2 regions of the Streptomyces sp. NBC_00076 genome follow, and region 1 is predicted to be linked to the other one. Evidence: riboswitches for the same ligand, from Rfam matches in the RefSeq annotation. Region 1 holds a riboswitch; the other holds the start of a gene.
What was found. A riboswitch is a leader RNA that binds a small molecule or an ion and turns the genes downstream of it on or off. The one in region 1 is predicted to bind thiamine pyrophosphate.
Positions count from the first base shown of each region.

Region 1 (10,906 bases):
AGCGCCGGTCCGATGTGGCCGCGTCCCCCGCGGGCCACCTCGAACCGGCGCTCCCTTGTGCTTCCCCCGTGCTCCCCCGATTTCCCCCGTGCTCCCCGTGCCCCCGTTGGCCCCCGTTCGGCCGTCCCCCGGTCCCCCCGTGCCTCGCTCCCGCCGGCATCGACCGGCGGAAGGAGCGGATCCAGGGCCGCTCCGTTCCGGCGCCCCGTGTCGCCGGTGCCGGAGCCGCGCCCCTTTTCCGTGCCCCTACTCTCTCGTTCACCCAGGTCGGCCCCCATCCGCGCGGGTACTCAACTCACCCCCTAGGTACGTGTACTCAGACCTGCGCACGCGGGCCCAGGCCGCCGCGTCGCCGACTGGATACGATCGCGTCCGTGTCCGTACTCCCTTTGGTCTTCACCAGCGGCTGGGCCAGCGGCGTCAACGCGTACGCCGTGGTGGTGCTGCTCGGCGTGTTCGGCGCGACGGGACTGAGCGACGACGTCCCCGAGACGCTGCAACGCCCCGAGGTGCTCGTCGTGGCGGGCCTGTTGTTCCTGTGCGAGGCCGTCGCCGACAAGATCCCGTACGTCGACTCGGCGTGGGACGCGGCGCACACCGTGATCCGGCCGGTCGCCGGTGCGTGGGTCGGTGCGCTGCTGGCGGGGCAGAGCGGTTCGCTGTCCGATGTGGCGGCGGGCTTGATCGGTGGTTCGACGGCGCTGGCCAGCCACACGGTGAAGGCCGGCACGAGGATGGCGGTCAACGCCTCCCCGGAGCCGTTCAGCAACATCGTGGTGAGTCTCGCCGAGGACCTCGGGGTCGGCGTACTCGTCACGTTCGCGATGTTCCATCCGATGGCCGCGGCGATCATCGCGGGCGTGGTGCTGCTCACCGGACTCGTCGTGCTCTGCTTCCTGGTCTCCAGGATCCGGCGGTTCCTGCGCCGCAGAGCCCGACGGCGTGAGGAGCGACGGCTCGCGGCGGGGGCCTGGCAGCCGCCGCCCTGAGCCGGGGAACATCGCTGGTCACAGGCCCGCGACCGGATTGTCGGTGGCGGCCGATAGAGTCGCGGTCATGGCACGGATTGCGGTGATCGGCGCCGGGACGGGCGCGATGGCGGCCGCCGCCCGGCTGGCCGTCGCGGGCCACCGGGTGACGGTGTACGAGCGTACGGAGACGTACGGCGGAGCGGTGCGCCGCCACGAGCGCGACGGCTTCTCCTTCGACACGGGCCCGGGGCTCCTCCCCCTCCCCGCGGTCTACCGCGACCTGTTCGTCAAGACCGGCAAGGAGCCGCTCGAGGCCTGCGTCGAGCTGACTCAAGTCGACCCGTCGGCACGGCACGTCTTCGCGGACGGCACCCGGTTGTCCGTGCCCAACGCCTCACGCGCGGGCGTCGTCGGGGCTCTCGACGAGGCGCTCGGGTCGGGCGCCGGGCAGCGCTGGGGCGACTTCCTGGTCCGGGCCCGGGAGGCCTGGGACCGGACCCGCCGGCCCCTCCTGGAGGAGCCGCTGTGGCCGAACTGGTCGGTGCTGGCCGACCGCGAGCCCTATCCGGCGGTCCCCCACAAGCGCCTGCTGCGCACCCGCAGGGCCACGACCCTCGCGGAGATCGGCACCTGGGAACTGCGCGACCCCCGTCTGGCTGCCCTCCTGGAGAGCCACGCCCTGGCGTACGGCTTGGACCCGCGAACGCTCCCGGCGAGCGCGGCCGTGCTGCCGTACCTGGAGCACGCCTTCGGTACCTGGTATGTCCGCGGCGGCATGCGGGAGTTGGCGCGCGCGGTGTATGAGCGGTGCGTGGCCAGGAAGGTCGAGTTCGTCTTCGGCGCCGAGGTCACCGGGATACGGGAGAAGGACGGTCGGGCGGCGGGAGTGGAACTCGCGGGCGGTGAGGTGGCGGAGGCCGAGTTCGTGGTCGCCGGCGTCGCGCCGGAGGTGCTGAGCCGCGTCGTCCGCGGCACGGAGGCACGGGGCGCGGAAGAGGTGCCGCCGCAGCGCGGACTGCCGAGCCGGATGACGGTGCTGCTGGCGCTGCGCGGCGGGCGCCCGGAGGGGGCGGCGCACCGGACCGTGGTGCACACGGATGACCGCGAGAGCGAGTTGGACCACCTGTTCGGCACGGCTCCCGAGACGCCCTGGCGCCCGACGGTCACGGTGCTGCGGCCGGACGACCCCGGGCTCGTCCCGGACACGCAGCACGAGGCCGTCACGCTCACCTCCGTGGTGCCGGCCGGTCGGCCCGAGCCGGAGGTGGTGGCCCGGTACACCGAGGCCATGACGAGGGCCGCCGAGCATGCCGTACCGGAGCTGCGCGAGCGCCTTCTGTGGCAGGAGGTCCGTACCCCGGCCGACATCGCGGACGCGACGGGCGCGGAGGGCGGCGCCGTTCCCGCACCGGCGCTCGCCGCGGGGGACGGCCGTCTGCTGCACCCGTCCAACAGCACGGCGATACCTGGCCTGTTCACCGTCGGCGGCTGGTCACATCCGGGCGGTGGTCTCCCGCACGCCGGAATGTCGGGCGCGCTCGTCGCCGGACTCATCGTGGAGGGGCCGGAGTTCCGGGGTTCCCAGTGAAGGCGTGACACCCCGGCCGCGGAACGCTCTAGAAGCGGTACTGCTCGTCGAACCCGTTGCCCTGGTTCTGGTTCTGGTCGTGGCCCTGCTGGCCGTACTGCTGCTGCTCCTGCGGGAAGTCGCCGTAGGGGTCGTCGGTGCTGCGCTGTTGCGGCACCCACACCCCGCCGGCCGGGGTGTCGCCGTAACTGCCGGTGGCGTACTGGTCCTGGCTGTAGCCCTGCTGCCCGTACTGCTGCTGGCCGCCGTAGGAGGTGTCGTACGCGGCGCCGTCGTAGGTCTGGGTGCCGATGTACGGGTCGGAGTAGGCGGCGTACTGCTGCTGGCCGGATGTGTCGTAGCCGTACTGCTGCTGGTCGTAGCCGGTGTAGCCGTCGTAGGAGTACGACGGGTCGGCGGCGGCCGTCGCGTACTGGTCCTGGGTCTGACCGGCGGTGGCGTAGGACGCGTCGGCGGCGGCGTACCCGGGGTCGTATATGCCGTAGGAGCCGGTTTCGTCGGGCAGGGGCTGCGGCTCGTACACGGAGGTGTTCTCGGCGGCCGTCGCGACGGGGCGGGCGGGCGTGAACACGTCGTCGCGGTCGTACTCGTCGTCACCGCCGTAGGCACCGGCGTCCTGGCCGAAGTCGGCGTTCCGGCCGTAGCCCGCGTCAGCCGCCTCGAGGCCGGTGACCTCCAGGGCCGGATCCTGTCGGTCGTCCCTTCCGCGGCGCCGCTTACTGACGTCGGCGCCCGGGCGGCTGACCGCCCAGCCGGACGCAAAGCCGCGGCGGAAGGAGAGCGTGACGTAGGTCTGGCCGATCGCGAAGGCAACGGCACCCAGTGCGATGACGACCACGGACGGGATCAGCACGCCGAGCACGACGCCGAGGAAGCCGGCGAAGGCGAGCAGCCGCCAGCGCAGGCGTGCCTTGTACTGCAGCAACACCTCGCCCAGCAGCCACAGCGCGACGATGCCGAACGCGATGTAGAGGACCGTCCAGCCCATGTACGCCCCTCTCACAGTGGCCGTTACGCAGTGTGTCGTATGCCGGTGCGACCGGTCTAGGCCTGGGGCGGGTTGTGCAGTCCCAGGTTCTCGTAGATCTCCAGCGTCGCGGTGGAGTTGTTGAGCGTGATGAAGTGCAGTCCGGGCACTCCCTCGGACAGCAGCCGCGCACAGAACTCCGTGGCGAATTCGATACCAATGGAGCGTACAGCCGCCGGATCGTCTTTGACTGTGAGGATCCGCTCTTTCAGGGCGGGCGGGAAGGCCGCGTTGGTGAGGGACGGAATCCGAGCCAGCGTCTTGGCGCTGCCGATCGGCATGACCTCGGGGATGATCGGGGTCTCGCAGCCCGCGGCCGCGACCCGGTCACGCAGCCGCAGGTAGTCCTCCGGCTGGAAGAACATCTGCGTGATCGCGTAGTCCGCGCCGGCGCGGCACTTGTCGACGAAGTTGCGCACGTCGACGTCCCAGTCGGCGGAGCGCGGGTGCATCGCGGGGAAGGCCGCGACACCGACGCAGAAGTCGCCGGACGCCTTGATGAGTTCGACGAGCTCGGCGGCGTAGGTGAGGCCCTGGGGGTGCGCCACCCAGTCACCCATCGGGTCGCCGGGCGGATCGCCGCGCAGCGCCAGCATGTTGCGGATACCGGCGTCCGCGTACTGCCCGATGATGTTGCGCAGGTCGGCCACCGAGTGGTCCACCGCGGTGAGGTGGGCGATCGGGGTGAGCGTGGTGTCGGAGGCGATCGCCTCGGTCGCCTTGACCGTGCCCGCGCGGGTGGAACCGCCCGCACCGTAGGTCACGGAGACGAAGTCCGGCGCCACGGCCTCGACCCGGCGCAGCGCGTTCCAGAGGTTCCGCTCACCCTTCGGGGTCTTCGGGGCGTAGAACTCGAACGAGTACGTCGTCTTGCCGGTCGCGAGCATGTCACGCACGGTGCGGGCGTGGTCCGACCTGGTTGATGCGGTGCCGAGGGCCATACCCGCAGGTTAGTCAGGGTGCGGCGGTCCCCCAACCGGATCACGGAATTTTGACCGATTTGTCTATTTACTGTCCACCCATTGGACGGACAGGTAATACAAGCTGGCCGGGCGGTGTCACCAGGCCTGGCGCAGTCGCTTCGCGAACTCCGCGGCCGCCGCTCCCGGGTCGTCCGCCTCCGTGATCGCCCGGACGACCACGACTCTGCGGGCGCCCGCCTCCAGCACCTCGTCGAGGTTGCCGAGATCGACGCCGCCGATGGCGAACCAGGGTCGGTCGGTGCCGACGGAGGCGGCGTACCGGACCAGGTCGAGGCCGGGGGCATGGCGGCCTGGCTTGGTGGGGGTCGGCCAGCACGGGCCGGTGCAGAAGTAGTCCACGCCCTCCTGGACGGCGGCCGCGGTTGCCTCCGACCCGGCGTGCGTGGAGCGGCCGATGACGACGTCGTCGCCGAGGATCGCGCGGGCGGCGGGCACCGGAAGGTCGCCCTGGCCGAGGTGCAGGACGTCGGCGCCGGCGGCATGGGCGACATCCGCCCGGTCGTTGACCGCGAGGAGCCTGCCGTGCCGGGCGCAGGCGTCGGCGAACACCTTCAGGTACTCGAGTTCCTCCGCCGCCTCCATGCCCTTGTCCCGCAGCTGCACGATGTCGACCCCGCCGGCCAGGGCGGCGTCCAGGAACCCGGCGAGGTCGCCTTGTCGCTTCCGGGCGTCCGTGCAGAGGTACAGCCTGGCGTCGGCGAGCCGGGCGCGGGCGGTGCTGTCGGGCATGGGTGGGTCCCCCGTGGTGGATGGCGTACGGGCCGCGGGCCGCAGTCGACCACGACCGTGGCCTTCGTGGGCCACGGCCCGTACGTCGGGCGATGTTCAGATCAGCAGCGTGCTCGGATCAGACGGCGAGCGCCTGGGCGCGGCGCTTCACCTCCGTGCCGCGATTCTCACTCAGCGCCTGTGCGGGGGTTCCGGGCAGGCTCGGGTCGGCGGTGAAGAGCCACTCGAGCATCTCTTCGTCGGTGAAGCCGTCGTCCCGCAGGAGCGTCAGGGTGCCGGTGAGGCCCTTGACGACCTTCTGCTCGGCCCCGTCGATGAAGGCCGCGGGGACGTGCAGCGCGCGGTTCTCACCACGGCGTACGGCGATGAGCTGGCCCTCCTTGACCAGCTGTCGCACACGCGTCACCTCGACATCGAGCATCTCTGCGATGTCGGGGAGGGTGAGCCAGGCGGGTACGAGAGCATCGATCTTTGCGTCAATCTCGGTCACGGGACAAGCGTGCCATCTCGCACTGACAGTCGGAAGCCAGCAGCGCCCGACCTGCGGTTTTTCCTACGGCGTGGCCGCCTTCAGGGGCCTTGCCGAGTCGGCCAGCAGCGTGGGGTCCAAGGGCGTCCCCGCCTCGATCAGCCGCCGCCCCTGCGCCAGGTCCCGGGGGCGTCCCACCGCCAGCAGGGCGACCAGGCGGTTCTCCCGCAGCCAGCACACCGACCAGGCCGGGCCGGACGGGTCGCCGCGCCACAGGGTGGTGTCGGCGGACGCGTGGTGGCCCGCGTACTGCACGAAGCGCCCGAACTGCTCGGACCAGAAGTACGGCACCGGGTCGTAGACGGCCGGGGGTTCGTCGGTGGCCTCGCCGACGATGTTCGCGGCCACCGTGCGCGGCCCCTGGAGTGCGTTGTCCCAGTGATGGACCAGCAGGCGCTCGCCGTACCTGCCCGAAGGGAACGACGCACAGTCACCGACCGCGTAGACGTCCGGTTCGGAGGTGTGCAGGCGCTCGTCGGCGACGACCTCGCGGTGGGCGCCGAGGGCGATGCCGGATCCGGCGAGCCAGGCCGTGGCGGGGCGGGCGCCGATGCCGACGACCACGGCGCCGGCGGGCAGCCGCGAGCCGTCGTCCAGGAGCACGGCCCCGGGCTCGACGCGCGCCACGCGCGCGTGGGTGCGCAGAGCGGCACCGGCGTCGGCGTACCAGGAGGCCATCGGGGCGGCCACCTCGGCGGGCAGCGCGCCGGCCAGCGGTCGGTCCGCGGCCTCGACGACCGTCACCGCGCAGCCGGCCTCGCGCGCGGCCGTGGCGAACTCGGCGCCGATCCAGCCCGCGCCGACGACCACGATGTCGTGCTGCCGGGCGAGTACCGGGCGCAACCGCTCGGCGTCGTCCAGGGTCCGCAGCAGATGGACCCCGGGCACTGTCTCCGCGCCCGGCAGCCGGATGGGTTCGGCGCCGGTCGCGAGGACCAGGACGTCGTACGGCACCGGCCCCTCGGCGGTGTCCAGCCGGTGCGCGCCGGGGCGCACGCCCAGCACCTCGCGCCCGAGGCGCAGTTCGATGCCCAGGGCCTCGAAGTCGACGTCGAAGGCGACGGCCTCGGCCTTGCCGAGCAGCACGGCCTTGGACAGGGGCGGACGGTCGTAGGGCTGATGGGGCTCCGCGCCGATCAGGGTCACGGTGCCGGTGAAGCCCTGTTCCCGCAGGGCGACCGCGGTCTGTACCCCCGCCATGCCCGCGCCCACCACGACGACACGCCGTGGCGTGGAGGTTCCCTGTTCCTGCGTCTGCTCGCTCACCTGATCACCATAGACAACTGACGGACAGTCAGTCAGGGGCATGCTCCGTGAGCTGCTCCACAACGCTCGTCCCGCTACCGGGCTGCGACTCCCACTCCCAGCTCTCCTCCAGCCGCACACGACCGTCGGACAGGTCGACGACCGTCGACACGCAGTGCCCCGAGGACGTCGTCCCGTCGTGCTTGAGCTGGACGTACCGGAAGTCCAGGCGGTCGCCCTCGCGCGTCCCCACCAGGTGCCCGCGGACGACGTCCCCGCCCGCGTACTCGGCCCAGATCTCGCCGTCCTTCTCGTGGTACGTGAACCGGGTGCGGGTGCCCACCTGACCTGGGGCCTGGTCGACGACCGGGGCGAGGGTGAGTCCGTCGAGCGATCGCGGCACGGGTGGAGGCTCCCTTACTGAGACGGAGGACGTCGGGCTAGGGTGGCCAACGTAAAGCACTCGCGGGAGCCCGGACGCACCGGGCTGAGAGGGAGGCTGGCGGCCTCCGACCGTACGAACCTGATCCGGGTCATGCCGGCGAAGGGAGGGGCTGGACGCCCATGTCGCGTACGCCAGATCCATCGGGCACCTCGGACGTCCCGTCGGGCACCTCGGACGTCCCGTCGGGCACCTCGGACGTCCGGTCGGGCATCTCGGACGTCCTGGTCGTCGGGGGCGGCATCATCGGCCTGGTCACCGCGTGGCGGGCCGCGCAGCGCGGCTTCGCCACGGCGGTCGTGGACCCCGAACCGGGAGGCGGGGCGGCCCGGGTGGCGGCCGGGATGCTGGCCGCCGTCACGGAACTGCACTACGGAGAGCAGACCCTGCTCGGCCTGAACCTGGAGTCGGCCCGCCTCTATCCGGACTTCGCCGCCGAGCTCACCGACCTCACCGGCCGTGACCTCGGCTACCGCCGCAGCGGCACCCTCGCCGTCGCGCTGGACGCCGACGACCGCGCCCACCTGCGTGAACTGCACGCACTGCAACGGCAGTCGGGGCTGGACTCCGAGTGGCTGTCCGGGCGGGAGTGCCGACGCCTGGAGCCGATGCTCGCGCCGGGCGTACGCGGCGGGCTGCGGGTCGACGGCGACCACCAGATCGATCCGCGACGGCTGGCCGACGCCCTGGTGGACGCCTGCGAGCGGGCCGGGGTCGTGTTCCACCGCACCTGGGCCGAGCGGCTGTCGGTGGTACGGGAGCGGGCGACCGGTGTCGTCACGCGCGAGGGCGTGGTGCTGGGCGCCGGGCAGGTGGTGCTGGCGGCCGGCAGTCTCAGCGGGCGCCTCACCGGGGTTCCGGAGGACGTCCTGCCGCCCGTGCGGCCCGTGAAGGGGCAGGTGGTGCGGCTGACGGTACCCGAGCGGTACGCGCCGTTCCTGAGCCGGACGGTTCGGGCGGTGGTGCGCGGCAGCCAGGTCTACCTGGTGCCGAGGGAGAACGGCGAGCTGGTCGTCGGCGCCACCAGCGAGGAGCTGGGCTGGGACACCACGGTGACCGCGGGCGGCGTGTACGAGCTGCTGCGGGACGCCCACGAACTGGTCCCGGGGATCACCGAGCTGCCGCTCACGGAGACCCGGGCCGGGTTGCGCCCCGGCTCCCCCGACAACGCGCCGCTGCTCGGCCCGACCGGTCTCGACGGGCTGCTGCTGGCCACCGGGCACTACCGCAACGGCGTGCTGCTCACGCCGGTCACCGGCGACACCCTGGCACACGCCCTGGTCACCGGTGAACTCCCGGACGAGGCCCGCCCCTTCACACCCAAGCGCTTCAGCACCGTCCTCACGGAGCAGCCCGTATGAACGTCTCGGTCAACGGCGAGCGGCGGGAGGTCGCCCCGGGCACCGCCCTCGACACACTCGTGCGGTCCCTCACCGCGGCGCCCTCCGGAGTGGCCGCCGCCCTCAACGAAACCGTCGTCCCGCGCGCGCGATGGGCCTCGACATCCCTCGCCGAGGGAGACCGCGTCGAAGTCCTCACCGCAGTCCAAGGAGGCTGACCCATGGCCGACAACCCCTTTGTCCTCGGCGGTACGTCCTTCACGTCCCGCCTCATCATGGGTACGGGCGGCGCGCCCAGCCCGGAGGTTCTGGAGCGGGCGCTGGTCGCGTCCGGGACGGAGCTGACGACGGTCGCCATGCGCCGGGTCGATCCGGGCGCGCACGGCTCGGTGCTGTCGGTGCTGGAGAAGCTCGGCATCCGGGTGCTGCCGAACACGGCGGGCTGTTTCACGGCCGGTGAGGCGGTGCTGACGGCCCGGCTGGCGCGGGAGGCGCTCGGGACGGAGCTGGTCAAGCTGGAGGTCATCGCGGACGAGCGGACCCTGCTGCCGGATCCGATCGAGTTGCTGGACGCCGCCGAGACGCTGGTCGACGACGGGTTCACGGTGCTGCCGTACACGAACGACGATCCGGTGCTTGCGCGCAAGCTGGAGGACGTCGGGTGCGCGGCGATCATGCCCCTCGGGTCGCCCATCGGGTCCGGGCTGGGCATTCGCAACCCGCACAACTTCCAGCTGATCGTCGAGCACGCGCGCGTGCCGGTGATCCTGGACGCGGGGGCCGGTACGGCCTCGGACGCGGCGCTGGCGATGGAGCTGGGGTGTGCGGGGGTGATGCTCGCCTCTGCGGTGACCCGGGCTCAGGAGCCCGTGCTGATGGCCGACGCCATGCGGCACGCCGTGGAGGCGGGCAGGCTGGCTCGGCGGGCGGGCCGGATCCCGCGGCGGCACTTCGCGGACCCGTCGTCTCCCACGGAGGGCCTGGCGGTACTGGATCCGGAGCGGCCGGCGTTCTGAGCGGCGCGCGACGGGTGGGGACCCGCGCCGGATTCCCGTCCCGCCTCCGCCCCGCATCCGTCCCGCCTTTCTCCCGCTCACCACCTGTTTCCCGTCGGTCAGGAGGCGGCCGGCTCCCGTAGCGGGCACCTCCGATGGCGGTTGTGGCGCTGTGGGTTGCGTCACAGGTCCGCTGCAGTCCCGCCTCGATCCTGGCCGAACCGGCGGTCGTGTCAGTCATGGCTCGTACACTCACCTGCGTGGATACGACCCTTCAGGACCCATTGGTCGGGCAGGTGCTCGACGGCCGCTATCGCGTCGACGCGCGGATCGCGGTCGGTGGGATGGCCACGGTCTACCGGGCCCTGGACACCCGCCTGGACCGGGTTCTCGCACTCAAGGTGATGCATCCGGCGCTGGCAGCCGACGCGTCGTTCGTCGAGCGGTTCATCCGCGAGGCGAAGTCCGTCGCCCGCCTGGCGCACCCGAACGTCGTACAGGTCTTCGACCAGGGCACCGACGGGTCGTACGTCTACCTCGCGATGGAGTACGTCGCCGGCTGCACCCTGCGCGACGTGCTGCGCGACCGCGGGGCGTTGCAGCCGAGGGCCGCGTTCGACATCCTCGAGCCGGTGCTGGCGGCGCTCGGCGCCGCGCACCGCGCGGGGTTCGTACACCGGGACATGAAGCCGGAGAACGTCCTGATAGGGGACGACGGTCGGGTCAAGGTCGCCGACTTCGGGCTGGTGCGGTCCGTGAACACCGTGACCAGCACCACCGGGGCCGTGCTCGGCACGGTCTCGTACCTCGCCCCCGAGCAGATCGAGCAGCCGGGCGCCGCCGATCCCCGCGTCGACGTGTACGCGTGCGGTGTCGTCCTCTACGAGATGCTCACCGGCGAGAAGCCGCACGACGGGGACTCCCCGGCGATCGTGCTCTACAAGCACCTCCACGAGGATGTGCCGCCGCCCTCGGCCCTCGTGCCGGGGCTGGCGTACGAGCTCGACGAGCTGGTCGCGTCCGCGACGGCCCGTAATCCCGACATCCGCCCGTACGA
Region 1 is NZ_CP108242.1:2,770,836-2,781,741, forward strand. It holds gene OHA64_RS12660 (DUF4126 domain-containing protein) at 375-989, shown strand; gene OHA64_RS12665 (phytoene desaturase family protein) at 1,057-2,559, shown strand; gene OHA64_RS12670 (hypothetical protein) at 2,588-3,547, opposite strand; gene metF (methylenetetrahydrofolate reductase [NAD(P)H]) at 3,604-4,527, opposite strand; gene thiE (thiamine phosphate synthase) at 4,645-5,298, opposite strand; gene OHA64_RS12685 (Rv2175c family DNA-binding protein) at 5,417-5,788, opposite strand; gene OHA64_RS12690 (NAD(P)/FAD-dependent oxidoreductase) at 5,852-7,093, opposite strand; gene OHA64_RS12695 (hypothetical protein) at 7,122-7,475, opposite strand; TPP riboswitch at 7,528-7,639, shown strand; gene thiO (glycine oxidase ThiO) at 7,637-8,875, shown strand; gene thiS (sulfur carrier protein ThiS) at 8,872-9,072, shown strand; gene OHA64_RS12710 (thiazole synthase) at 9,076-9,870, shown strand; gene pknB (Stk1 family PASTA domain-containing Ser/Thr kinase) at 10,110-10,906, shown strand, end outside.

Region 2 (10,906 bases), 4.7 Mb from region 1:
CCCGCAGGCCGTAGAGGACATCCGCCTACAGGCCGAAGAACTTAAGAGCGTCGTGTTCGTGGCCCCGAGTGAGATCCCAGATCGGACGATCCCCCGGTTGGCCCGACGCATCCTCGCGGCGATCGAGGCCCGAGCGGCAAGCACCCCGGTGTACCTGGAACATGGCCAAGCGCCCAACGACGTAGCGGCGTAGCCGAAACGGCACCCAGTAGTCCCAGCGGGATAAGACTTTCCCTACTTCATCAAGGCCCGCGCACGGCGCGGGCGCGCGCCGCCTCTGCGGCGCGGCCTGCCTCCTGTCTGCGCCCCGGCTGGCCGCGCCCGGCGGCGCGCTGGCGAGCTGCGGGCATGAAGGGGGAGACACCCTCTGGGGCTGGGGCGGTCGGCTCCACGGCTTTAGGCAGCCACTTTGGGGCGAGCCTCTAAGATCATGGCCCCAACGTCGTGCTTTAACGGGCAGGTCCACAGACTGCCCGACTCGCCGGAAGCTTACGGGGCCATGATCACTCGCCCCAAAGCAGCTCCAGCCCAAAGCCGCTCCGCCGACCTACAGTAAGAGGCCGTGCACTTGACGACGTAACCATGACACGCAAGTGCAGCTCGATCTATAGTGTGCCAACCTAGACACCTCCCTTTCGGAGTGCGAGTGGCACAGCTTGAACAGGGTCTACTCGAAGCGGATTTTCCGGACGTCCAGCGTTCGGCAGATGCGGCCTCGATGCAGGGCCAACGAATGTACCTAAGGTTGACCAAGGGACGCCTCTATCTTGTAGTTGCTGCCGCTGTCGCCGGGGCGTTGACTATCGGGCTAACGAGTACATGGCAGAAGCAAACTCTGACGAGCCTATCCCTGTGCTTCTTCCTGCTCGCGTTCGCAGCCGAATTGATCCTTCTGAGTACCCACCCAGAAGATACGTGGTACCACGGCCGCGCAGTCGCTGAGTCGGTGAAGACCCTAGCGTGGAAATTTTCAGTCTGCGCCGATCCGTTCCCTCGTTCCGTCCTATCCAGCGAAGCTGAGCGTCTATTCCACCAACAGCTAAGCGATGTAGTGGCGGAATCGCCGATCTTCGTAGATTACAGTTCAGTCGGCACACAGCAGGTGAGTCCCAAAATGAGGGACCTGCGAACCGCTGAGCGAGCTACTCGAATGAAGGCGTACTGCAATGCGCGCATTGAAGATCAGAGGGCCTGGTACTCGAAGAGCGCGAATCGAAATGAACGAAGTGCATTCCGCTGGCGTGTTGGTCTCGTGAGCCTCGAAGTGCTTGGAGCGACCAGCGCTCTTCTCAGTTTGCTTAACGTTACACCATTCGACATGGGTAGCGCTCTCGCAGCGGGAGTGGCAGCGGGCGGCGCCTGGATCGAAGTGAAGCAATTCGATAATCTTGCGAATGCCTACGCGCTGACCGCAACTGAGCTGGCTCTCGTCCATGCTGCCGCCTCTCACGTCACCGGTGAGGAATCGTGGTCAAAGTATGTAATTTCTGCCGAGCAGGCGATCAGTAGAGAACACACGATGTGGCTGGCGAGGCGGGTACGGACGCGCATGCCGAGGAGGACTACGTGACGTCATTTGAACGCATCTACGCTAACCGGCAGGCCGAGCGTGAGCTGCGCCGAATCTCAAACTACTACGCAAGCTCCAAGGATGCCCCCACACGACACAAATGCTTTATCAGCTATCACCGAGCTGACGCGACCGAAGTTTTGGAATTCGTGCAGCGATTTGAGCAGGTATTTATCCCTCGAGTCATCGGTATAACAGAGGATGACCCGGCGATCAACAGCAACAATACTGATTACATCATGGATACCATCCGCGAGAAGTACCTGTCCGATTCTACTGTCACTATTGCGATGGTAGGCTCGTGCACTTGGTCGCGAAAGTTCATTGATTGGGAGATCTACAGCAGTCTACGGCGAGGTAAAGTCAACCGACTCAATGGAGTAATGGGAGTCGAGCTACCGAGTGTCAAAAACTCAGGAGCCAAACTCCCTGACCGGTTCAGCGATAACCTTGGTAGGCGGAATGGAGACGGTTATGCGTGCTACTGGCCTTATCCACGAAGTGACCAAGATCTACGCGACTGCATCCAGGATGCATTTGATGCGCGCAAAACTCGAGATGACCTGATCGCTAATTCCCGAACCCGGAAGGTGCGGAATTTGAATTGCGATTAACAATTCCTCATCCTCCCGGCTTACGCGACTGTCTTGAGGCTCCTCAAAGATCACCTGGACGTCAGCCGATCCCGAATGTACTCGTACATATCTGACGTCTTGGACAATGGCTTGATACTCATCATTCGGACGTTACCAGCCGCGAGCGTGAAGGTGATCGAAGAGATCCCGCGGTCCACGTTCAAGATGTGGGCATACGGGAGAAAGTATGTCGGAATATCTTTCCGCCAGGGAATTCCGATGATCCTTCGTTGCGTTAGGGATATCAGTGCTCTACGTGTATCTAGGGACCGCGCGGCCTCCATGAACCCTACTGATTCTGGTGTAGAAAGAGCACCCAAGGTTAGATGTGCAATATCTTCATCCGGGTCGACTGTGTCAGCTAGGAGATCGAGTTGCCTCCTTCGACTCGTCGGCTGGATGAAAGGGTCGTGACGATATCGTAGATCCTTAGCGTCGAAGAGAGATCGATAAATCTTGTCGATCTCAGTAAACCTTGACGTTCGGCTGCGCTCTATTCGTTTGGCGTGGCTCGTTTCGAATACCCCGGTGGTGGGGAAATCGAGCGCGCTGATGAGTCGGCGAACGTCATCACTGAACGTGGTGTAAGAAAGTGTAAGGCAGTTCTTATCGCGGATCCTCTCAAGGCTGCTGGGCAGTGCCCCCGGACTCGGAACCTGCGCACCTTGCACAAGGAGCGGGATCACCCTGATTCCTTGATTTAGTGCCGATTCTATCTCAAGACGGACCCAGTCGGCAGGATCTTGTATTCTGCTATTTCCGTCGACAGTGAGGCCCAACCAGTCCGTGCCGATCAAAGCAATGAGTGCGTCGCACGTGGCTATCGCTTGTCCGATGATCCGAGGGAAGTCAGTACCTGGTTGCAGGTATGCAACGTCCATAAAGACCTTTGATGCGCCGTAGTGCTGAGCGAGCCTATCTTGTAGCCACCCAGCGTACGGCGCCGTGTCTTCACGCCTGTAACTGATGAAGATCTTCTTTTCGTCTGCGGCCATAGGTGCTACCAATCAATCCGGGATATATGGCACCTCCAGCCTATCTGAGAGTCGTCATGTTTGGCCTCATGTCGAACCAAGGAATAGGAGCACGCCACCGCAGGTGCGCGCTCCGTCTGACCGCTAGTGCGCCCCCTTGCACTCATTTTCGGCGTGCACTCGCGTCAGCAGGCGCGTTGGCCGACCATCAGGGCAGATGGGTGGCCAAAATTCTGACTTGGTCCCTGCGCTGTGCAGCCGAGTGCCGGCGTCTAGGATGACCCTTAAGCCGGATGGGTCTGGAAATCCTGCAGAGGCGGAATGAGCGCATGCTGACTGTCGGCAACTGCTCGCACTACATAAGTGGGGATGCTCCGCCTGTGCGCTTATTTGAGGTTATTGCTGCCGCAGCGATTAGCGCAAGTGTAGGACTTTCACCGCTTGCGGCCAATCCGGTTGCAAGAAGACGTCATTTCAATGACATCATGCGCATGCCGATAATTCGTTGCAAATCTGCGGGTGTAAAACTTGCGGCCTCCGTGGCGCCGACAGGGGAAAGACGACTGTTGACCTTCATGTGGTGCACCTACTCCACCGGCATTCGTTTAGCTCAAGCCCTTTTCGCGAATGCATTGCGGACAGCAGGCGTACGTCCTGAGAATGTCCTTCTCATGTGGCTTGGCCAACCGAATCGCTTCCCGGAGCTGTTTGCAAATACTTTCATCCCGGAGGCATCCAACTTTTCCGTCATGGCGCCGCGAAATGGATATTCCGCAGCAGCCAAGTCCCGCGTAAGACGTTCCATCCGGCACGAATTGGAGTTCGAATAGCTTGCTGAGGCCTAAGTGCTCAGCTAAAGTCATTGTTCGAACCGTTTCGTCCCATCCCGATACTCTATTCGTGACATTGCAATGTGCTCCCCCGTGCAAGTCAAAACATATAACGGAGTAGTACTCGGTATGCCATCGCTGATCGGCGGGAAGCTTGACGGGTGCGGAAGTTAGTGAGACGGCTACAAGATGTTTTTGGTAGGCCTGTTCGAGGCCCCGAGCCGACGAGAAGTACTCATAAATTCTAGCCATGTAATCCGTGGGGAGTTGACGACGGGGGAGCAATAGCACAATCCGGCCTAGAGGGATATGCTTCGCTACATACGAGATTTCCCACTCGATCCAGCGACCTTCGCTTAACTGGATCATCACCAGACTGGCTTTACCTGTCAAATCCTGGACGGCCTTTTGCCAACTGTCATCCGCTGCGTATAGCCGCTGAGCGCCGGGGAAAGGCAGGCGGTCCCTGGGGCTTCCCAGTCCGATCACTTTTCCGTAGACGCGACTCATAACAGAGCAGAGGAACTGCTCGTCCGTTATGGTGGCTTCCTCGTTGATGGTATGGAAGATTCCATAGTGAAAGGCGGCTGCCGGGTGATCGCTTTGGAACGTCCTCAGATACAGGACGAAGGGGCCGCTAGCCTCGTCTGCGGATACTAACGTAGGTGCTGAAATTCGGTCAGCGAAGCGGGTAATGAAGGCAGGCAGCATTTGAGGTGGGACAACGAGCAAGTCTATCGCAAAATATGTGGCCCCGATGAGAAACATTGGGAGGGCAAAATTTGCGGACCAGTTGGTTTTAGGGCCGTACGTAAGCTCAATGCTTAGCATGCACAAGGTGAAGTTGCGCCGCTCTAAAATCTTTTGAAGAACATGGGAAAGCAATTTCAGTGAGAATACCGTAACCTTCCGCAGCATGCCCCCCCCCGGGGTCCTACCCTGCTCTACCGTCACACCATTTTCCAGGCGTCCTGGGGGACCTGTACCCAATACAAGAGGGGCTTAGGCCATGGTCGCAAATCAGTCTGATGCCGCGCATATGATCTGGCAGGTCAGAGTCAGGGCGCCCGAGGTCAAGCGAGCGACCAACCGCTTCAGGGCGAAGGGGCCAAGCGCAGCAAGTGCTCCGCGTGAGGGGAGATGGTCAACTACGGAGTGGTTCAGTCGAAATGAGGCTCGCGATGGGGAGCGCCCTGGGCCGTCCCTGGGCCGTGGGAAGCCGACCAACGCTGACAGGCGACGCCCACGGGTGACCACCCCCACCCCGCTCCGGCCTGGTCCCCTGGAGTTGATCTGCGACACTGGGAGGGTTATGCCTGCACCCGGAGAACTCACTTTCGTCGCCCCGCGCGGAGCCAAGAAGCCGCCGCGGCATCTCGCCGACCTCACGCCCGCCGAGCGCAAAGACGCGGTGGTCGCGGTCGGGGAGAAGCCGTTTCGTGCCAAGCAGCTGTCGCAGCACTACTTCGCGCGGTACGCGCACGACCCGCAGGAGTGGACGGACATCCCGGCCGGTTCCCGCGGCCGGCTCCAGGAGGTGCTGCTTCCGGAGTTGATGTCGGTCGTGCGGCATCTGTCGACCGACCAGGACACCACCCGCAAGACACTGTGGCGGCTGTTCGACGGGACGCTCGTCGAGTCGGTGCTGATGCGCTACCCGGACCGGGTGACCATGTGCATCAGCTCGCAGGCGGGGTGCGGGATGAACTGCCCGTTCTGCGCGACCGGGCAGGCGGGGCTGGACCGGAACCTGTCCACCGCCGAGATCGTGCACCAGATCGTGGACGGCATGCGGGCGCTCAGGGACGGCGAGATCCCCGGCGGCCCGGCGCGGCTCAGCAACATCGTGTTCATGGGCATGGGCGAGCCCCTCGCCAACTACAACCGCGTCGTCGGCGCCATCCGACGGCTCACCGACCCCGAGCCGGACGGACTCGGGCTCTCGCAGCGCGGGATCACCGTCTCGACGGTCGGACTGGTCCCGGCGATCAACCGCTTCACCGACGAGGGCTTCAAGTGCCGCCTCGCCATCTCGCTGCACGCCCCCGACGACGAACTGCGCGACACCCTCGTCCCCGTGAACACGCGGTGGAAGGTGCGCGAGGTCCTGGACGCCGGCTTCGCGTACACGGAGCGGTCCGGGCGCCGGCTGTCCATCGAGTACGCGCTGATCCGGGACATCAACGACCAGGCCTGGCGCGGTGACCGGCTCGGGCGGCTGCTCCGGGGCAAGCCCGTGCACGTCAATCTCATTCCGCTGAACCCGACGCCCGGGTCGAAGTGGACCGCCTCGCGCCCCGAGGACGAGAAGGCGTTCGTCGAGGCCATCGCCGCCCATGGTGTGCCGGTCACCGTACGGGACACCCGTGGGCAGGAGATCGACGGGGCGTGTGGTCAGCTCGCCGCGACCGAGCGGTAGTGTGGCGATCGTAGGTACATCTTCATATTCCGACAGGGGAGCGCCACAGCGCTGAGAGTGCGGCACCGGCCGCAGACCCTCTGAACCTCGCCCAGGTCATTCTGGGTAGGAAGTTCGGTCACTACTCGAGCTGTTGCGCCCTGCCCGGGAGTCCTCGGTCCGTCCGAGGGCCCGGGCAGGGCCGCGTCTCTTCCTGGTCACCCCAGGAGGAATCCAGTGAGCATCACCCACAAGGCCACGGCCATGGTCGTCGGACTCGGTCTCGTCACGCTCTCCGCGTGCGGGTCGGGGTCGTCCGACGGCGGCAGCGGCGGCGACTCCAAGACCGTGACCCTCGTCAGCCACGATTCATGGGCCGTGTCGAAGAACGTCCTCGCGGACTTCGAGAAGCGGTCCGGCTACAAGGTCAAGGTCCTCAAGGACGGCGACGCCGGCCAGGCCGTCAACAAGGCGATCCTGACCAAGGACAACCCGCAGGGCGACGTCTTCTTCGGCGTCGACAACACCCTGTTGTCCCGGGCGCTCGACAACGGGCTCTTCCAGTCGTACGAGGCGAAGGGCTCCGACCTGATCAAGCCCGAGTACCGGGCCGACCAGGACAAGCACCGGGTCACGCCCATCGACACCGGCGACATCTGCGTCAACTACGACAAGGCGTACTTCAGCGAGCACAAGCTGACCCCGCCCGACTCGTTCGACGACCTGATCAAGCCGGCGTACAAGAACCTCCTCGTCACCGAGAACGCCTCCACTTCCTCCCCGGGGCTGGCCTTCCTCCTCGGGTCCGCGGCGAAGTACGGCGATGGGGGCACCTCCCGCTCGAGCGAAGCCGAGAGTGGGGGAGGCTGGCCGGACTACTGGAAGAAGCTCAAGGCCAACGGCGTGAAGGTCGTCGACGGCTGGGAACAGGCCTACAACGAGGAGTTCTCCGGCTCCGCCGGCGGCAAGAAGGCCAAGGCCGACCGGCCGCTCGTCGTCTCCTACGCCTCCTCGCCGCCCGCCGAGGTGATCTACGCCGACCCGAAGCCGAAGACCGCGCCCACGGGCGTCGCCGCCGGCACCTGCTTCCGCCAGGTCGAGTACGCGGGCCTGCTGAGCAACGCGTCCAACGCAAAGGGCGGCAAGGCGCTCCTCGACTTCCTGCTCACCAAGGAATTCCAGGACGACATGCCGCTGAACATGTTCGTCTACCCGGTACGCAAGGGCGCCCAGGTGCCGCCCGAGTTCTCCGAGTTCGGGCCGCAGGCCAAGGATCCCGAGACCCTGGACCCGGCCCGGATCGCCGACAACCGTGACCAGTGGGTCAAGTCGTGGACCTCGCTCGTACTGAAGTGACCCGGCGCGCCAAGGGGAACGCGGCGCGGCTCGGGCTCGTCGCCCTGCCCGTCGTGTTCTTCGCGGTGTTCTTCGCCTATCCCGTGACCGCGATCGTCGCGCGGGGTCTGAAGGTCGACGGGGTGTGGCGGCTGGGGCGGATCGCCGACGTGGTCGGGCAGTCCGACGTCCGGCACGTGCTGTGGTTCACCACCTGGCAGGCGCTTGCCTCCACCGCGCTCACCCTGCTGGTGGCGCTGCCCGGCGCGTATGTCTTCGCCCGTTTCGACTTCCCCGGCAAGCAGGTCCTGCGGGCCGTGGTGACGGTCCCCTTCGTACTGCCGACGGTCGTGGTCGGTACGGCGTTCCTGGCCCTGGTGGGGCGCGGCGGGCTGCTGGACGAGCTGTGGGGCGTACGGCTGGACACCACCGTGTGGGCGATCCTGCTCGCTCACGTCTTCTTCAACTACGCGGTCGTCGTGCGGACCGTCGGCGGGCTCTGGGCGCAGCTCGACCCGCGCCAGGAGGAGGCCGCGCGGATGCTCGGCGCGTCCCGGTTCGCGGCCTGGCGGTGGATCATCCTGCCCGCGCTCGGGCCCGCGGTGGCGGCGGCCGCGCTGATGGTCTTCCTGTTCACCTTCACGTCCTTCGGCGTGGTGCAGATCCTGGGCGGGCCGACCTTCTCGACCCTGGAAGTGGAGATCTACCGGCAGACCTCCGAGATCTTCGACCTGTCCACGGCCGCCGTGCTGACGATCATCCAGTTCGCGGCGGTGGGCGCGGTCCTCGCGCTGCACGCCTGGACCGTACGGCGGCGGGAGGCGACCCTGCGGCTGGTGGACGCGTCCGTCACCGCGCGCCGGCCGCGCGGGGCGGGGCAGTGGGCGCTGCTGGCCGGCGTCCTCGGCTCGATCGTCGTGCTGCTCCTGCTGCCGCTCGCGGTGCTGTTGCAGCGGTCCCTGGACGCGCCCGACTTCGGCTACTACCGGGCGTTGACCCGCGACGACGGCGGGCTCTTCCTGGTCCCGCCGATCGAGGCGGTCGGCAACTCGCTGCGGTACGCCGTCGCCGCGACCGCCATCGCCGTGCTGATCGGCGGGCTGGCCGCGGCCGCGTTGACCCGACGGGACGCGGGTCGTTTCGTACGGGGATTCGACGCGCTGCTGATGCTGCCGCTCGGGGTGTCCGCGGTGACCGTCGGGTTCGGGTTCCTGATCGCGCTGGACGAGCCGCCGCTGGACCTGCGGTCCTCGTGGATCCTGGTGCCGCTCGCGCAGGCGCTGGTCGGTGTCCCGTTCGTGGTGCGGACCATGCTGCCCGTGCTGCGGGCGGTGGACGTACGGCTGCGGGAGGCGGCGGCCGTGCTCGGGGCCTCGCCGTGGCGGGCGTGGCGCGAGGTGGATCTGCCGATGGTGCGGCGGGCGTTGCTGATCGCCGCGGGGTTCGCCTTCGCGGTGTCGCTGGGGGAGTTCGGGGCGACGGTGTTCATCGCGCGGCCGGACAACCCGACGCTGCCGGTCGCCGTGGCGCGGCTGCTCGGCCGGGCCGGTGAGGTCAACTACGGCCAGGCGATGGCCCTTTCGACGATCCTGATGATCGTGTGCGCGGTGGCGCTGCTGGTCCTCGAACGGCTGCGCACCGACCGGACCGGGGAGTTCTAGATGTTGTTGAGCCTTGAGGACGCGACCGTACGGTTCGGTGGGCGGGCCGTGCTGGACGAGGTCGGCCTCGGTGTCGCCGAGCACGAGATCGTGTGTGTGCTCGGGCCCAGCGGCAGCGGCAAGTCGACGCTGCTGCGGGCGGTGGCCGGGCTGCAACCCCTGGACGGTGGGCGGGTGTCGCTCGACGGCCGCGACCAGGCGGGCGTGCCCGCGCACAAGCGGGGCGTCGGGCTGATGTTCCAGGACCACCAGCTGTTCCCGCAGCGGGACGTGGGCCAGAACGTGGCGTTCGGGCTGCGGATGCATGGCGTGACGAAGAGTCAACAGGACGATCGCGTAAGGGAGTTGCTGGAACTGGTCGGGCTGCCGGGGGCCGGACGGCGGGCCGTCGCCTCGCTCTCCGGAGGCGAGCAGCAGCGGGTGGCGCTGGCCCGGGCGCTCGCCCCACGACCCCGGCTGCTGATGCTGGACGAGCCGCTCGGCCAGCTGGACCGGTCGCTGCGGGAGCGGCTGGTCGTCGAACTGCGGGAGCTGTTCGGGCGGTTGGGGACGACCGTGCTGGCCGTGACGCACGACCAGGGTGAGGCGTTCGCGCTCGCCGACCGGGTGGTGGTCATGCGGGACGGGCGGATCGCGCAGTCCGGTACGCCGCTGGAGGTGTGGGAGCGGCCGGTGGACGAGTTCGTGGCGCGGTTCCTGGGCTTCGAGAACGTGGTCGAGGCCGTGGTGGGCGGGGAGGCCGCGGACACGCCGTGGGGGAAGGTGCCGGTGCCCGCGGGGGCCTCGCAGGGGGAGCGCCGCGTGCTGGTGCGGCCGGCCGGGGTGCGGCTGGTGGCCGCGGACGAGGGGCTGCGGTGTGCGGTGGCCGCGCGGACCTTCAAGGGCACGCATGTCGCCGTGCGGTTGCGGCCGGAGGACGGCGGGCCGGCTCTGGAGGCGGCGTGCGGGCTGCGGGGGGCGCCGGGAGTGGGGGACGTGGTGGGCGTGCAGTTCGACGTGGCCGAGGTTGTGGTGCTGGACTGACCGGCGGTACGGCGTTGCGTGGCCGTACAAGGCTGTGGCCCGCCCCGGAAGGGACGGGCCACAACAGTGTCGGTGCGACGCGGGCGTCAGCGGCCGCTGTTCGCCCCACGGCGACGGAAGCCGAAGAAGACGGCGCCGCCGCCGACGGCGACCAGGGCGACCGCGACACCGGCGATGACGCCGGTGTTGGAGTTCGCACCGGTCTCGGCGAGGTTGGAGTCACCGGCCGCGGGGGACGGGGCGTTGCTCACGGTGCCCGCCGGGGCGGTGCTCTCGTTCTCCGAGGGCGTCGGGCTCGGGGTCGGGCTGTCGGTCTCCTCGGCCGGGGTCGAGGCGGAGTCCGACGGAGTCGGGGTGGGCGTCGGGGTCGGGGTGTCCTCGGTCTTGCAGGCCGTGGACGGGGTGGTCAGGTTGGGCTTGATGTCCTCGTCGACCAGGTTTCCGGCCTTGACGTGGACGCGGTAGACAGCGTTCGGCTGC
Region 2 is NZ_CP108242.1:7,425,168-7,436,073, forward strand. It holds gene OHA64_RS33965 (NUDIX domain-containing protein) at 1-193, shown strand, start outside; gene OHA64_RS33970 (DUF4231 domain-containing protein) at 647-1,570, shown strand; gene OHA64_RS33975 (TIR domain-containing protein) at 1,567-2,184, shown strand; gene OHA64_RS33980 (toll/interleukin-1 receptor domain-containing protein) at 2,235-3,200, opposite strand; gene OHA64_RS33985 (hypothetical protein) at 3,473-4,009, shown strand; gene rlmN (23S rRNA (adenine(2503)-C(2))-methyltransferase RlmN) at 5,322-6,428, shown strand; TPP riboswitch at 6,453-6,558, shown strand; gene OHA64_RS33995 (thiamine ABC transporter substrate binding subunit) at 6,645-7,763, shown strand; gene OHA64_RS34000 (ABC transporter permease) at 7,739-9,403, shown strand; gene OHA64_RS34005 (ABC transporter ATP-binding protein) at 9,404-10,426, shown strand; gene OHA64_RS34010 (LAETG motif-containing sortase-dependent surface protein) at 10,513-10,906, opposite strand, start outside.
Region 2: linked by a shared signal. The riboswitch ahead of OHA64_RS33995 (thiamine ABC transporter substrate binding subunit) and the one ahead of thiO (glycine oxidase ThiO) in region 1 are both predicted to bind thiamine pyrophosphate.